Regions from separate parts of the Peribacillus sp. NJ11 genome, predicted to be linked through region 3. Evidence: riboswitches for the same ligand, from Rfam matches in the RefSeq annotation. Region 3 holds a riboswitch; each other region holds the start of a gene.
What was found. Region 3 has a riboswitch for cyclic di-AMP ahead of QUF86_RS00880 (APC family permease). Riboswitches for the same ligand answer to the same signal wherever they lie in the genome.

Region 1 (5,281 bases), 1.7 Mb from region 3:
ATCTGGATTACATTGACCGATTTGTGGGATTGCATGGAGATCGATATACACGGGAGGAAGTAAATTCCTGGTATCGGATAGTGGTCAAGGTGTTCAGTGAAGTGATGGAGAGGTTTACGGAAGCGAATCATAAATATGCCAATAAAATTATGAAAGCCCAACAGGCCACGATCGATGAATTGAGCACGCCCATCATTTCCCTTAAAGATAATACCGCGTTGCTTCCCCTGATAGGCGATATTGACACGACGAGGGGCATGTCCTTGCTTGAAAACACCTTACAAAAGTGCGCTGAAAAAAATGTCACCAGGCTTTTCATTGACCTATCGGGCGTTCATGCAATAGATAGTGCATCCGCCCACCAACTGTCACAATTGATTGAATCCTTACATTTGATCGGAATTCATACAACCCTTTCAGGACTTCGGCCGGAAATAGCAATGACTGCCGTTAAGCTTCAACTGCCTTTTGATAAAGTGACGATAAAGTCCACTCTTGCCCAAGCGATCAGTACGATAAAATAATACATACATATACTTGGCAAGGGTATGCTCGTTATAAATTTCATCGAGAAGACCTCCATATGGCGGTCTTCTCGCATGTATAGGTGAATGCTACATTCAAAATAGGTGGCGGGCTCCATAAGGCAAGAGCCGGAACCTGCCGGATTATTCAATATTTGCAAAGACGGCTAGGTCTTCTTTATTGCCAACGACCAAAAGCATATCTTTTTCATGGATATCCTGATCTGGTGACGGTGCTATGATAATTTCTCCATTACTCACGATGGCAATGACGCTGATATTATATTTTGCGCGTAAATCAAGTTCCCTGAGGCTTTTTCCCTTCATACTCATGGGGAGGATGATTTCCTCGATATTGTATTCTTTAGACAGCTCTATATAGTTCAGCATGTTAGGGAACAGGAGCTGGTTCGCGACCCGTTCCCCCATATCCCTCTCAGGATAGATGACCCAGTCGGCACCAACTTTAGTGAGCACCTGACCGTGATTTTTATTAAGTGCTTTGGCAATGACCTTTTTAACCCCAAGCTCTTTTAAAAGCAAGGTAGTCAAAATGCTTGATTGCATATCATTTCCGATGGCTACGATGACACAATCGAAATTACGAATCCCGATGGATTTCAATGTCTCTTCTTCAGTGGTATCCGCCATGACTGCATGGGTAACGCTCAGTTCCGCATTCTCGACTCTTTCTTCGCTGATATCAATACCCAATACCTCTTGGCCAGCGGTATATAATCTATCTGCCACACTGCTTCCGAATCTGCCTAAACCGATTACGGCATATTGTCGTTTTCCCATCATTTACACTCCTTCATTTATGGTTAACCAATCATGATTTTCCCTTTTGGATGACGGAAGGGATCTGGCTTACGCCTCATTGCGATGGCAAAGGCAAAAGTCAAAGGACCCACCCGGCCTGCAAACATCGTGAAAATGATGAGCATTCGGCCAACCGGTGATAATTCGGGGGTCAAACCCATTGAAAGTCCCACTGTGGCGAATGCTGAAGTGGCTTCAAATAAAATCATCAAGAAATCACTTCCACTTTCTGTGATGGTCAGCAGAATGGAAATGATTGAAACAAGGAAGACCCCGATGAATGTAACGGATAATGCTTTAAAGATGGTTTCATTCAAAATGCGGTGACGGAATAATACCACATCGCCCTTTCCTTTAATCTGTGACCAAACCGTTCCAAGAAGCGTCGCAAATGTTGTTGTTTTAATCCCGCCGCCAGTCGATCCGGGTGAAGCCCCAACGAACATCAAGAAAATGATGAGCAGTAATGTAGGTTGAGTTAAATCAGGGATATTCAACGTATTGGAGCCTGCTGTCCTTGGTGAAACCGATTGAAATAAAGACGATAAGGTTTTACCCATGAAAGATAAAGGCTGCAATGTTTTGGCATTACCGAACTCGAATAAAAAGATTAAAATTGCGCCGACGATTGTAAGGGTCAAGCTAGTCATCAGAACAACCTTCGTATGTACGGATAAACGATGGGTTTCACGATATTCGTATAGTTCATTCATTACGATAAAACCTATTCCGCCAAACGTGATGAGGAAGGCGACGGTAAGGGTTACGAATGGGTCCGATACATAAGGGGTCAAACTCCTGAATTCCCCCATTAAATCAAAGCCGGCGTTATTGAAATTCGATATGGAATGAAAAACCCCGTAATAGATCGCCTTGCCGATTGGCATGTCAAAAGAAAAGCGGATCGATAAGATCAGGGCACCCACGCCTTCAATGATGGCCGTGAAAATTAAAAGCCGTTTTACTAACTTGACTACACCTGCCATGGATAGATTATTTAAGGACTCCTGCAAGAGTAACCTGCCTTTTAAAGAAATCTTTTTGCCTAATAAGAAAAAGAAAAACGTGGCAAATGTCATGAACCCTAGGCCGCCTATCTGAATCAGTGTTAAGATGACCAACTCACCAAAGGTGGTGAAAGTCGTCCCCGTATCCACCACGACAAGCCCTGTTACACATGTAGCGGAGGTTGAGGTGAATAAAGCATCCAGAAAAGAAAGACCATTCCCATTTTCAGTCGAAATCGGCAGGGTCAGCAAATAGGCCCCAATAAGTATCAGGATGGCAAAGCCGAGTACAAGGATTTTTGGCGGATCCAATAAATTTTTTGTTTTTATCAAATGATCATCCCTACCTATAAAAATATTGTGTAAAACTTATGAAATCTTAACCATCAATCCTCTTTATGAATCTTTTTCAAAGCATAATAAAAAGACCTGCGAAAACATCGAAAGGCTATTTTGCCACAAAAAGCGTGCAAAAAAAGCTCCCGAAATAGGCGGTCTTATGACCTCCTTCGCTTTAGCCGACGAAGTTAGCTGACGGGTAGGATGGCGAAAGAGCTGATCTCATCCCTTCTGCAAGGCAGAATTAACCCCAAATGATTGGGTCCTCCGTACTCAATTCCTTGAGTTTTGGCCGAAATGCATTAAATTGATAAACGTATTCTACTCCCATCATTTAGCAGTTGTAAACCCCTAAAGTGTAAAAAAATATTTCTTTAACAAAACTGAAAATTTACGTTTTATTTACATTTGAAAAACGTATTGACAAATATTAGTTAGCACATTATGATAGGTTCGATTAATCCGATTATGATAACCAACAGCGATGTACTTTATTCAACACATTCAAGCAGAACATGTCATTGCAAATCTATTTTCTAATATAAATAAATTATTTTTCTTTTGAAAATCATAAAGAAAAAAAGTATGGCATTCTTATTAAAAGGTTTCAAACATTTTATAAAAAAGGCGGGCAATTATGGAGAAGACGTTCAATAGATATGTTATTAACGCTACAGGCAAGGGTGGACAGACATATTTAACACAATGCCAGGATAAAGATGCACTAAGGAAATGGATAGCCGATCATGAGGATCAAATCATAATGAATGAGTTAAGGATAACGGATAAGAAAAAGAATCCGTTGTTAAAATTGTTTTCTCTAAGGTAAATCAACTGAAATTATGTCATCCTGTGTACTATCCGGGAACTAGAGCGAAAAATCCATAACTTGTTTTGCTTTTAAACTCATTTATTTTTGAATGAGTTTTTTTGCGTTGAAAATTATGACGTTTACACTATTAATACAATAATGTTAAAATTTAGAAAATGATGAATATGGATGTAATGAAGAGAAAGCAAATGAAATGACCACTTTTCAGAGAGCACCGTCAACTGGAAGGAGTAGTAAGCATAAATTGAAGCAATTCTCGGGAAGGGGATGCTGTGACGGGATCTTCCGTTATGGTGCATAGTAACACCGCACTATTGATCTCGTCCCCCGAGAAGCCTTTCCTGGGGATGGGATTTATATTTCCTTTTCTAAGGAGGAGAAGCGTTGACATTCAAAAATTCATTAGTAGCTTGGAAATATCCCTCCATCCTATTGTGCGGCATCGGGATTTCGAACTTTGGTGCATGGGTTTATTTTATTGCACTTAATTTAATCGTGCTGGATATGACTGATTCAGCTTTAGCGGTAGCTGGACTTTATATCGTTAAACCGATGGCTGCCATATTTACGAATGTTTGGGCAGGCAGCGTGATCGACCGGATAAATAAGCGGAATCTTATGGTGGCACTTGACCTATTTCGAGCGGTATTCATAGCCTTGCTGCCATTGACTTCTTCTATTTGGGTCATCTATTCCCTTGTCTTGGTGATCAATATGGCAGGGTCCATGTTTGTAACGACATCCAGGTCGTATATAACAAAATTAATACCCATTGAACAGAGGAAACGATTTAACTCGTTGCGAAGCTTAATGGATTCTGGGGCTTTTTTGATTGGACCTGCGATAGCGGGTCTCCTATTCTTGATCGGTACACCCGTTATAGCCATTTACATTAACGCGGCTGCCTTATTATTATCCGGCATCATAACTCTATTCATGCCCAATCTTGAAAAGGAACGTTCCCTTGAACAAACCAGTCATTACCTGTCTTGGACCATCATGAAAAAGGATTGGGGCATCGTCATGGACTTCAGCCGGAAATTTTCCTATATCATGCTCATTTATTTCTTATTCAGCTGCATGGTAGTAATGGAAACGGCCATGGATTCCCAAGAAGCGGTGTTTGCCAAGGCCGTGCTCCTTTTGTCGGACAGCGATTACGGATTCCTTGTAAGCATCGCCGGGGCAGGCATCATTGCGGGTGCAATAGTCAACGCGATATTCATTAATAAAATACCAATATCGTACCTAATTGGACTTGGATCTTTATTTGTATCGATAGGTTATGTGATCTATGCCCTTTCAAATTCCTTTTCGATGGCCGCCATCGGATTTTTCATCATTGCCTTTTCACTGGCTTTTGCCAACACAGGCTTTCAAACATTTTATCAAAATAATATTCCAGTGGAGATTATGGGGAGGGTTGGAAGTATTTTTGGCTTGTTGGAAGCTTTACTGATCATCATGACTACAGCGATTGTTGGTGTCTCAGCTCATTTCATTTCGATTAGGTTCGTGGTCATTTCAGGTACCATGATCATGTTCGCCGTATCAATTTTACTGTCCATACTTAGTGTGAAGGCCTCGAAGAGCAGGTATTATTCCGTTGGGGATGCCGGGGAAAAGATGTAAGTTCTTATAAAAGGCATGTAAATGGAACATGCCTTTTATAAAAAGTTCATTGAACGAATGTGCGCACTTGGCTGATGAAGTTCAAGATTTGAAAATGAATTTTCGCCATTTCTTCCACCGTTTGC
Region 2 (5,281 bases), 670 kb from region 3:
CGCAAACCTTGGTGCATTGTTGGAAATAATAGCGATGAAACGTTCATGGACAGAAAATCTGAGCTCGGAAGCTGGGGTGACATATGTGCAGGCCAGTACCCTGACTATTGAATCCAAGAGGCCACTTGATGTGGATATGGATGGAGAGAACTATAGCCAAACACCTACTCGAATTAAAGTCCTTGACCATCATTTATCGGTATTAATTCCCAATTAGAGGGAGATTAATTATAAAGGGTAAGGATTATGTGTTTTTTTTGTTTCAATCACTCCTTATTTCTGCATTTGTTTCCAAAATAAGATAAAATATAGAATGATATATCATTTTTTGCAGGAGGAACACATATGGTGTACCAGGTCAGATTGTTAAAGGGCATTTTAGAGCCTAATCGGAGTCGTTATCAGCTGCAAAATGCAGAGGCAGTCACACGACTTGGTTGGAAATTACTATTTTTATATCTTCTTAGTCTTTTAGTATTTGCTATTGAGGGGTATTTTGGCATTGGATCTGAATCATTTTCCAAAGAAATCACGAAGATGGGTGTTAATGAATTTGAAGCAGGAAAGTTGCTGATATTGAGCGGCAATATAATAGCAGGCATAATCCACCCTTCCATATACATATTTTTATCAGCTCTATTCTTTTGGATCGTTACGGATATTCCGTACATAAAAATAGTTATCGTTCAAATGATCATTTTTGGTTTGCAATTGGTGGAAAAAATATTATTGATTCCTCTATTCGTATTAATGGATATAGGCAACGATGCCAATCCTTTTTCTTTAGGAATCATCAGTCAGTATTTTCTCAGAAGTGATTACTTTATTCACTTTTTCAGCGAAATCACCATTTTTCAATTTCTTATTATTGCCCTGCAATATTTTTATTTAAAGGAATTTTCAGAAAGAAATAATTATTTGATCTTTTTAATGATTGTTCTATTCTATCTGGCCACTTGGTTTGTTAAAGCCTTTTTAGCATATATCCAAGTGGGCGTATTTGTATAAGGCGGGGTGAAAAGAATGAGCGGGAAATGGAAAATAGCAGCGGTCTCTATTGCGTCGACTGTTTTGATAACCGTTAACTTATACCTTATTGAAAAAAAGGAAAGCAAAGTGGAACGAACTGTTTTCGTGGAAAACTGGACAATGGTCAAAAAAGATACAATTACCGATACCATTCAAACGAATGGTGTAATTAAACCTTTGGAAGAGTATGATATCTATTTCGATACCAAGAAGAATGATTTTAAGAAATTCCTTGTAAAAGAAGGCGATGCGGTAACGGCTGGCTCCTCGTTGTTTGAGTATACGGCAACCGAACTTGATGCGCTTAAAGCGAATGTAGAATCGGAGAAAGCTGCCGCTGAGGGAGAAATTGTAGGGATTGACCAATACTTAGGGAAGTTGAGGTCTTATCAAGGGACATTGACCCGTGATCCCGATAAAGCGGTCATTGATGAATCGGTGGAAAGAAACTTGAATATCGATATAACAACAAGCTCTTCAGACCTTATTAAAAGTAACATTGAGCAAGAAATGTACAAGCAGGAACTCGAAAAAAACAGTTTGAATGAAAAAGTTAAAATGCTTGATGCTAAATTAAGGTCTATTGAGGAGCAGTCCAGCGCGATTGTAACGACCAGTGAAGCTGATGGTGTAGTTAAGAATATCAATAAAAACCTGAATAATCCCATTATATCCATTGTTTCGACAAATATGGCAATTGAAGGTGATTTCTCCGAAGAGGAGATGAAAAAGGCTGAAGTGGGCATGACTATAAAAGCAAGTTCTTCTGACTCAAAAAAGACTTTGAAAGGGAAGATTGGCCGTATCCATTCCTATCCAGCAGAAGAGCCGTCCATAAAAAAAGATAACAGATTTCCATTTCAGGCTTTAATCGAACCTGAAGGTGAAGAAACCGAACCTTTGTTGGTGGGATCCAAAGTCAATCTTACTGTAATAACCAATGAGAAAGCGGGTGTACCCTCCATTCCTATAGAGGCAGTCCATTACAAAGAACAGCCGCATGTCTACAAGTTGACTAAAAAAGGCTTTGTGGATAAACACTACATCACAAAAGGACTTAAAGCAGAAGGAAAGCAAGAACTCATAAAGGGACCATCCGTAGGTGACGTCATCCTATTAGAACCGAATAGGGTAGTGAAGAACCATTCTTATTTTATTACTCCAATTCAATTTGAAAAAGTGAAAACTAATACTTATAAGAAATTCAGCTCTAGGGAAAAAGTAAGATATCTGTTACTTGGCATTTTGGAAAAATAACCGCTTCTTTCATCAGGAGAGAGGATGTCAAATTAGTTGCTATTTCTATATCCATATAACTTATATGTATAAAAATTAGGCAATGGAATTATAGGTACAATATTCATTAATGCAGAATATTCAGACATATTTTGAGGTTTATTTCAAGAATGATTGCGAATAAATATTTACAGATTAACGTTTTTAGTATAATATTTTATTATAAGTTAACTCGCTTAATCTTATTCCAAGAACGGGGGACCCATTTTTGTGGATTTTATCCGCTAGGGGTGAATTCAGAAATGAAAGGGCTTTGTGTTTCCAATTCCTAACCCGACAGCTAACCTCGTCAGCGTCTTTAAGGGAACATGTGTGAATATTCACGCCAATAAGAAATCGACACATGAAGTGTCTTTTTTTTCGGCGTAAAGACAGAGTTTTTCAAAAAAAGAAAAATTACTTTCTTTTATTAGTATCTTGTTTCCCTTACCGAGACAAAAATGTTTTTGCATCAAAGACTTTATGGAAGGTGAGGAAAGTAAATGAAGAAATTCAAATTAAGTTTAGCTAGCCAAATTTTCATTGGTTTAATTTTAGGGATTATCGTTGGTGCCATTTTTTATGGTAATGAGACGGCCCAAAACTTTTTACAGCCATTCGGAGACATTTTCCTACGAATGATTAAAATGATTGTAGTGCCGATCATCGTTTCAAGCCTTATCGTTGCTGTTGCAGGTGTAGGCGATTTAAAATCAGTAGGTAAACTTGGCGCTAAATCAATATCATACTTTGTTGTGGTAACTATGATTGCGATTGCTGTTGGTTTAATTTCAGCGAATATCATCCAGCCTGGTGTTGGTGTAAATATGGACAAGCTAGAACAAACTGATATTTCTACCTATGTCGATACAGCCGAAACTAAGCAACATGAATCGTTCGTAGATACAATCGTTCACATTGTGCCATCCAATCCGGTTAAAGCTATGGTAGAAGGCGATATGCTAGCGATCATTTTCTTCTCCGTGTTGTTTGGACTTAGTATTGCGGCTATCGGTGAAAAAGGTAAACCAGTATTCCGTTTCTTCCAAGGTACAGCTGAAGGAATGTTTTACCTAACGAATATGGTCATGAAATTCGCTCCAATCGGGGTATTTGCACTAATCGGTGTGACCATCTCCAAGTTCGGTCTGGAATCTTTAATTCCGTTAGGAAAGTTAGCGCTTTCTGTATATGGAACAATGATTTTCTTTGTAGTTGTCATTCTGGGTCTTATTGCGAAATTTGTAGGATTCAATATCTTTAAATTGATTAAACTTCTAAAAGAAGAATTGATTCTTGCGTTCTCTACAGCAAGTTCAGAAGCTGTTCTTCCGAAAATCATGGAAAAAATGGAGAAAGCGGGATGTCCGAAACATATTGCTACATTTGTTATTCCGACTGGATACTCTTTTAACCTTGATGGCTCTACATTATACCAAGCGTTAGCAGCTATCTTCATCGCTCAAATGTACGGAATTGATTTAAGTATGTATGAGCAAATTACGCTGATGCTAGTGTTAATGATCACCTCTAAGGGGATTGCGGGCGTACCAGGTGTATCTTTCGTAGTTCTTTTAGCGACTTTAGGAACAGTTGGTATTCCTATTGAAGGTCTAGCATTTATTGCTGGTATCGACCGTATTCTTGATATGGGACGTACAGTAGTAAACGTTATTGGTAATTCACTTGCAGCAATCGTCATCTCTAAATGGGAAGGTCAATTCAACCCGCCTTCCGATAAAGAACTAGAGCAAGTTTCTTAATACAAAAAATCCAGAGTGATATGTCACTCTGGGTTTTTTTTGAATTTTAAAAAATGTACCTTATTTTTGAACGATCCAGAAGCGGCAATCAGAAGAGAAAACGTTTACATCATCACTTTCATGGAATAATTCACTTCTGTAAAAGGTCTCGATGACTGTAAACCCTGCTTCTTCAAGACCATCAAGTACTTCAAGTTGTGTTGGAATATGGAGGTAAGTATCTTTTTGAGGTGTCTTTCCGAATGTGAAAATATCCCCAAACTCATAAAGCCTCTCATCTTGTTTACCTTCACACCAAATAATTTCCTCTTGTTCCCAGAAATTCATATAATATTCGTTTTTATCACGGTCGTGTGTTGTGAAAATGAAAATGCCTTCTGGTTTTAAAATACGATTTATTTCATTTAAAGCTAATGTACGGTTTTTTCGCTGGGGAATTTTCATTAAACCATTAAAAGCGAAGATTACTTTATCGAATGATGAATTGTTGAAAGGGAGTTTCGTTGCATCGCCAAGGATAAAGGGTATATCCAGGTTATATTCGTACGATATTTTTTCGGCTTCATGAAGCATGGCAGGTGTTTTATCGATTCCCGTTATACTTTGAAATCCTTTTTTATACAGTGCAAATGTGGTTCTTCCAGTTCCGTAGCCAATATCAAGGATTGTATCATCCTGATATAAATATTTTTCGAATGCATATTTTTCTGATTGCCAAAGATCAAAATTTTTTGTTGCATCAGCATAAAGTGAAGCGGCCTCAAGTAAAGAATTAATGATAAAACTTTTTTCAATTTTATCCATCGTCAATTCCTCCAAATTTTAATTTTTTCCTATAATATAGATATTTGATATTGTCGAACTCGTTCCTTGACCTTATAGGTGAATATAGAGACGGGTTTCACATTATTTAGACGATGCTGATGATGATTAATATTCTGGGTTATATAACTTACGTGAAACCCCAAAAGTTTGATAAAATAACATTATTGATTGAGAGCTCGGAGGGGATCAGGTTATGAAGAGTGATAACAATGATATCTTATATATGCATATGCAGGCTTCTGAACGGTTTGTCCTTTTTAATGGACTCAATTTCCGCGAATTTGTTTATTCGCTGCCATATACCATGGATTCCATCTTATTGTTGAAACATCAATTCGATGGAGGGGAATACAATTTGAATGTCCTGCTTGAGAGCGCTTCATCTGAGG
Region 3 (5,281 bases):
ATTTGTTTTTTTGTTCGGCTTGAATTTTATGCTTTCCGCGTGGTACGCATTTTGGTTTTATAAAGGCTGGCTTCCTTTAACGGAAAGGTTTCACACTCTGGATACCTTTAATTTTGCCAGATTTCACTTTTTAAGGCCGATGGTGATTTACTTGGGGTTTGCCCTCGCGATAAAAATCATCTGGGAGCACAGCGATTATGCCAAGAAAACCCTTTCAATCTTCATAGCCGTTCAAATTATGATCTTAATGGGTTTCAATGAAGAAATCACTTACAATAAAAAACCATCTTTTAAAGAGTTCTATGCAGAAAGCCTTTTTCAGGAAATAAGAGATCATATTGGCCTTCCACAGGAAGAATATCGGGTCGCGAGCATTGGCCTACATCCTGCGATTGCCCAATTTAATGGGTTTTACACGCTTGATAGCTATAACAATTTCTATCCGCTTACTTACAAACATCAATTTCGTCAAATAATTGAAAACGAATTGGCTAAGAATAAAAACATCAGAATCTACTTTGATGAATGGGGAGGGCGTTGTTACCTATTTACCGATGAGCTTGGGAAGCATTATATGTTCAAGAAAGGCTCGAAGAAAGAGCTGGAAAATTTGGAACTTAATGTGGATGCGTATAAAGGGTTAGGTGGCAAGTATATATTTTCTGCTATACCAATCAACAATGCGAAGGAAAACGGGTTGGTCCTGGAAAGGATTTTCACAAAGAAAGGAAGTGTTTGGAAAATTCATTTATACAGAGTCATGTGAAAAGGGGGGAATATTGTGAATTCACCGATAGTAACGATTGTTGTACCTTGTTATAACGAAGAAAGCGTTTTGCAGGATACCATTTCCCAGCTTTGTGGATTGGTGAGGGGTTTAGTCGAAGAAAACGTTGTATCCGATAAAAGTAAAATTCTATTGGTTGATGATGGAAGCAAAGATCAAACATGGAAGATCATTTATAAAGAAACGATAAACAATGAATTTGTTCGTGGGCTAAAGCTTTCCCGGAATGCAGGTCATCAAAATGCACTTCTGGCAGGAATGTTTACAGCCAAGGAAGCCTCGGATTGTGTGATTTCCATTGATGCAGATTTGCAGGATGATATTCAAGTCATCCCTGAATTCATTCGGAAATTCAATGAAGGTTGTGAAATTGTATATGGTGTCCGCCAGAAAAGGGACCTTGATTCATTTTTTAAACGAACATCTGCAACTGGTTTTTATAAATTGATGAACAAGATGGGGGTTAACCTTATCTATAATCATGCCGATTTCCGGCTAATGAGCAAAAGGGCGATCGTGGAGCTGGAACAATTTGAAGAAACGAATCTTTTTTTACGGGGAATCGTCCCGCTCATTGGGTTCAAGACGGACACTGTTTATTATGACAGAAAAGAAAGATTGGCTGGGGAAACGAAGTATCCATTAAAGAAGATGGTTGCCTTTGCGCTTGATGGCATTACTTCTTTTTCAGTTACGCCGATCCGGCTTGTATTATGGCTAGGGTGTCTTTCCTTTTTCATTAGCTTACTCTTTGGGTCATACTTTTTATGGTTAAAGTTTTATGGACAGACCGAAACGGGCTGGACCTCATTAATTACCTCCATATGGTTGATCGGTGGACTGCAGTTGATTGCTGTCGGCTTGATTGGGGAATATATCGGTAAAATATATAATGAATCCAAACGCCGGCCTAAATATATTGTTGATCTGGATCTATTTAATCCGCTCGATTTAACAAAACGGGAGCAACTAGACAATGAACGGAACAGTATTGAAAAACTATCTAAAACACACTAATTCCTTTATCCGCTTTTTATTGGTTGGAATAGTCAATACAGCGGTTGGACTTTCCATCATGCTTTTTCTCATGAATGTTCTTGATTTATCTTACTGGATCTCCACCTTTTTCGGCAATGGTTCGGGAGCTGTAACGAGTTTTCTGTTGAACAGGACATTTACCTTTAAAAGCGATATAGACTTGCGGAGAGGAGTTGCCCGTTTCTTTTGCGTCATCCTGATTTGTTATGCCGCCGCTTATTCTTTAGGACAAGCCATTGCAGAATCGATGGAAGGATCCGTTCATTTATCCATGCAGCAAAATGTGGCTGTACTGATTGGAACAATCTTTTATACAGTACTTAACTATATTGGCCAGAAATACTTTGTCTTTAAGAAAAGTAATTTGAGACCAATTCAAGAAGGAAGGAACTAATTAGAGTGGATCATTGGGAATAATGAATAATGCCCTCTGATTGGATGGAAATTAAAGTTGACTATCCAAGCGGGGGCAGAACTGTTTAATGGGAAAGGCGAATTAGTTGATTGATTAGATAGGTATTCAGTTTCGTTCTTCGCTGTCTCCATGGTGGCTGATGATTTTTCCTTTTGTGGACCGCCATATTGTTCATTGATTGGTTAATGCTTTGACCTGAAACCTTCTTTTTTAGACATGTCATTCACCTCTTTCCTTCCTTCAATCATTTGTTTTGATGCCTTATGTAATATACGTCATGAACAAAACCTCACTAACAATAAATTATTCTTTTTCCGTGTAAAATTTTCATTTACTTTTCCATTTCACGGGAGTATGATAATCAACAGTTTCATATTTCTAAATCGCTTAAACCTTATGGTACGGGGGACCCGTTATAGGGATTGTTTTTCAATCCAAGGGGTGAATCCTTTCAAGGTAAAGGTAGGGCTACTCTTAGGTCCGAATCCGACAGCTAACCTCGTAAGCGTTATATGAGAAGGAAGGTGGAGCTTGTCAGACAAAAAAAATGATGTCTACAGGTCTATTTAGCCATGACTTGTAGGCATTTTTTATTTCGTCTTGTTTTTTGCAATAACTGGGGGAACATAAATTTATAACTAAAATATGGTGGTGAATACTTGATGTTATCTTCTATAAAGAGGTTCTTGATAGGGAGACCTTTAAAATCAAATGCACTTGGCGAACAAAAGCTAAACAAAACTAAGGCTTTAGCCATCCTATCTTCTGATGCATTGTCTTCGGTTGCTTATGGACCGGAACAAATATTGATCGTTCTCATCACGGTCGGTGCCGCGGCATTCTGGTATTCAATCCCGATAGCAATCGGGGTATTGATCCTGTTAATGGCCTTGATCTTGTCCTATAGACAAATCATTTTTGCCTATCCCCATGGCGGGGGAGCCTATGTGGTTTCAAAAAACAATTTAGGCATCAATCCAGGGTTGATAGCTGGAGGATCCTTATTGGTCGATTATATATTAACTGTCGCTGTAAGTGTTTCTGCAGGAACGGATGCCATCACGTCCGCTTTTCCAGGCCTGCATTCATATAATGTCGGCATAGCCATCATTTTCGTCATTCTACTTACCATCCTAAATCTTAGGGGGGTTACGGAGTCGGCCTCTGTTTTGGCCTATCCGGTGTACCTATTCGTTTTAGCATTGTTCATCTTGATTGGTGTAGGAATTTACAAGATCTTGACAGGAGGAGTTTCACCGGAATTGCACGCGCCAATCGGGACCCCGGTAGCGGGTATCAGTTTATTTATACTGCTAAGAGCATTTGCATCAGGCAGCTCCGCATTGACAGGAGTCGAAGCGATTTCCAATGCGATCCCGAACTTTAAAGATCCAGCCCCGAATAATGCTGCAAAAACTTTAATAGCGATGGGGTCCTTACTAGCTGTATTATTTTCGGGAATCGTATTCTTAGCCTATTATTTAAGCATTGTTCCCAGCGCAGAGGTCACGGTCGTCTCGCAGATTGCTGAAGAGATCTTTGGACGGAATTTCATGTACTTCTTCATTCAAGGTACGACTGCCTTGATCTTGATACTGGCCGCAAATACTGGCTATTCGGCATTCCCGCTGCTTGCGGTAAATCTTGCAAAGGATAAATTCATACCAAGGGCGTTTACGATTAGAGGGGACCGATTAGGATATTCCAATGGAATTATCATACTGGGGCTTGCGTCCATCATCTTAATAGTAGCATTTGAAGGACATACAGAAAATCTAATTCCACTTTATGCTGTAGGGGTATTTATACCATTTACGCTGTCCCAGACCGGGATGATCGTTAAATGGCTCCGCGAAAAGCCAAAAGGCTGGGTGGTTAAATTAACAATTAATTCAATTGGTGCCATTATTAGCCTGATCGTCACGATGATATTCTTTTTAACCAAATTTACTCAGGTATGGTCTGTTTTGATTTTTTTACCAATCATCATTTTAATTTTTCATCGAATTAGAAAGCATTATGAAGCAGTTGGTGACCAACTGAGGATTACAACTTGTGAGCCCATCTTACCAATAGAAGGGAATATCATTCTTGTACCTGTGGCGGGTATAACTCATGTGGTTGAGAATTCCTTAAATTATGCTAAATCTCTTTCAGCACATCAGATCATTGCCGTTTATGTTGCTTTTGAAAGAGAAGATGAAAAGAAATTCGAAGAAAAATGGAAAAAGTGGCAGCCTGATGTTAGACTCGTCACACTGAACTCTTATTACAGAAGCATCATTCAGCCATTAACTAAGTTTGTGGATACAGTTGAACATAAGGCGAGTGAATCTAACTATAAAGTTACAGTGATCATCCCGCAATTCATTCCGAAGAAGGGTTGGCACAATATTCTTCATAACCAATCAAGTTTACTGATCCGGGCCTACTTACTTTATAGAAGAAATGTAGTTATTACGACAGTGCCATATCATTTGAAGAAGTAATTTAAGAATAGAAGCAGACCTTGATCAGGTTTGCTCAGACTGTAGGTAAATTCGAAGAAAGCGAATTTGCCTACAGTTTTTTTCTTTAAAAAACGTTCCAGTTGTTTTCAGAAATCCGCTCCCTTTCCGCCGACTGTCTGCCAAGCCACCTCTACGCAAGCGACTCTGGTGTCCCGTCTAGCCAGTTATTCGGCAGGAGTGTCGCAAATTTCTTCAATCTATTGGGGGTTTCATAAAACAGTAAAGACCATTTTATTAAATCATGGTTCGGGATGAGACCATTCCGAACTCCCTTTTGTCGACAAGCTGGGCAAACCTTGATAGGGTTTGCTTCTTTTTATTTTTCACCCTAGAAACTTACAGAGAATCAAGTGTTCTGTAAGTTGGACATTGGAACGGAAGGGTGGTTTTTGAACACTTCATAAAATTACCAAGGTTCAATTCAAATAATGCGAACATATTAAAAGAAGACTAAATGAAATTTCCGCTATAGATTGGAACTTACATATATGGGGGTTGAAGATGGATATATTATTAGCTCTCTTGCCGGCA

Region 1: linked by a shared signal. The riboswitch ahead of QUF86_RS09515 (TrkH family potassium uptake protein) and the one ahead of QUF86_RS00880 (APC family permease) in region 3 are both predicted to bind cyclic di-AMP.
Region 2: linked by a shared signal. The riboswitch ahead of QUF86_RS04110 (cation:dicarboxylate symporter family transporter) and the one ahead of QUF86_RS00880 (APC family permease) in region 3 are both predicted to bind cyclic di-AMP.

What each region holds. Positions count from the first base shown of each region.
Region 1 is NZ_JAUCFO010000001.1:1,921,728-1,927,008, forward strand. Features, by position in the region: gene QUF86_RS09505 (STAS domain-containing protein) at 1-524, shown strand, start outside; gene QUF86_RS09510 (potassium channel family protein) at 669-1,325, opposite strand; gene QUF86_RS09515 (TrkH family potassium uptake protein) at 1,349-2,683, opposite strand; cyclic di-AMP (ydaO/yuaA leader) riboswitch at 2,855-2,996, opposite strand; gene QUF86_RS09520 (hypothetical protein) at 3,330-3,521, shown strand; gene QUF86_RS09525 (MFS transporter) at 3,909-5,156, shown strand; gene QUF86_RS09530 (TetR/AcrR family transcriptional regulator) at 5,203-5,281, opposite strand, start outside.
Region 2 is NZ_JAUCFO010000001.1:847,945-853,225, reverse strand. Features, by position in the region: gene QUF86_RS04125 (YegS/Rv2252/BmrU family lipid kinase) at 1-217, shown strand, start outside; gene QUF86_RS04120 (hypothetical protein) at 346-1,008, shown strand; gene QUF86_RS04115 (efflux RND transporter periplasmic adaptor subunit) at 1,024-2,286, shown strand; cyclic di-AMP (ydaO/yuaA leader) riboswitch at 2,489-2,635, shown strand; gene QUF86_RS04110 (cation:dicarboxylate symporter family transporter) at 2,808-4,067, shown strand; gene QUF86_RS04105 (class I SAM-dependent methyltransferase) at 4,128-4,871, opposite strand; gene QUF86_RS04100 (hypothetical protein) at 5,086-5,281, shown strand, end outside.
Region 3 is NZ_JAUCFO010000001.1:176,890-182,170, reverse strand. Features, by position in the region: gene QUF86_RS00895 (DUF6044 family protein) at 1-766, shown strand, start outside; gene QUF86_RS00890 (glycosyltransferase family 2 protein) at 782-1,804, shown strand; gene QUF86_RS00885 (GtrA family protein) at 1,764-2,219, shown strand; cyclic di-AMP (ydaO/yuaA leader) riboswitch at 2,615-2,764, shown strand; gene QUF86_RS00880 (APC family permease) at 2,903-4,729, shown strand; gene QUF86_RS00875 (RhaT/GlcU family sugar-proton symporter) at 5,252-5,281, shown strand, end outside.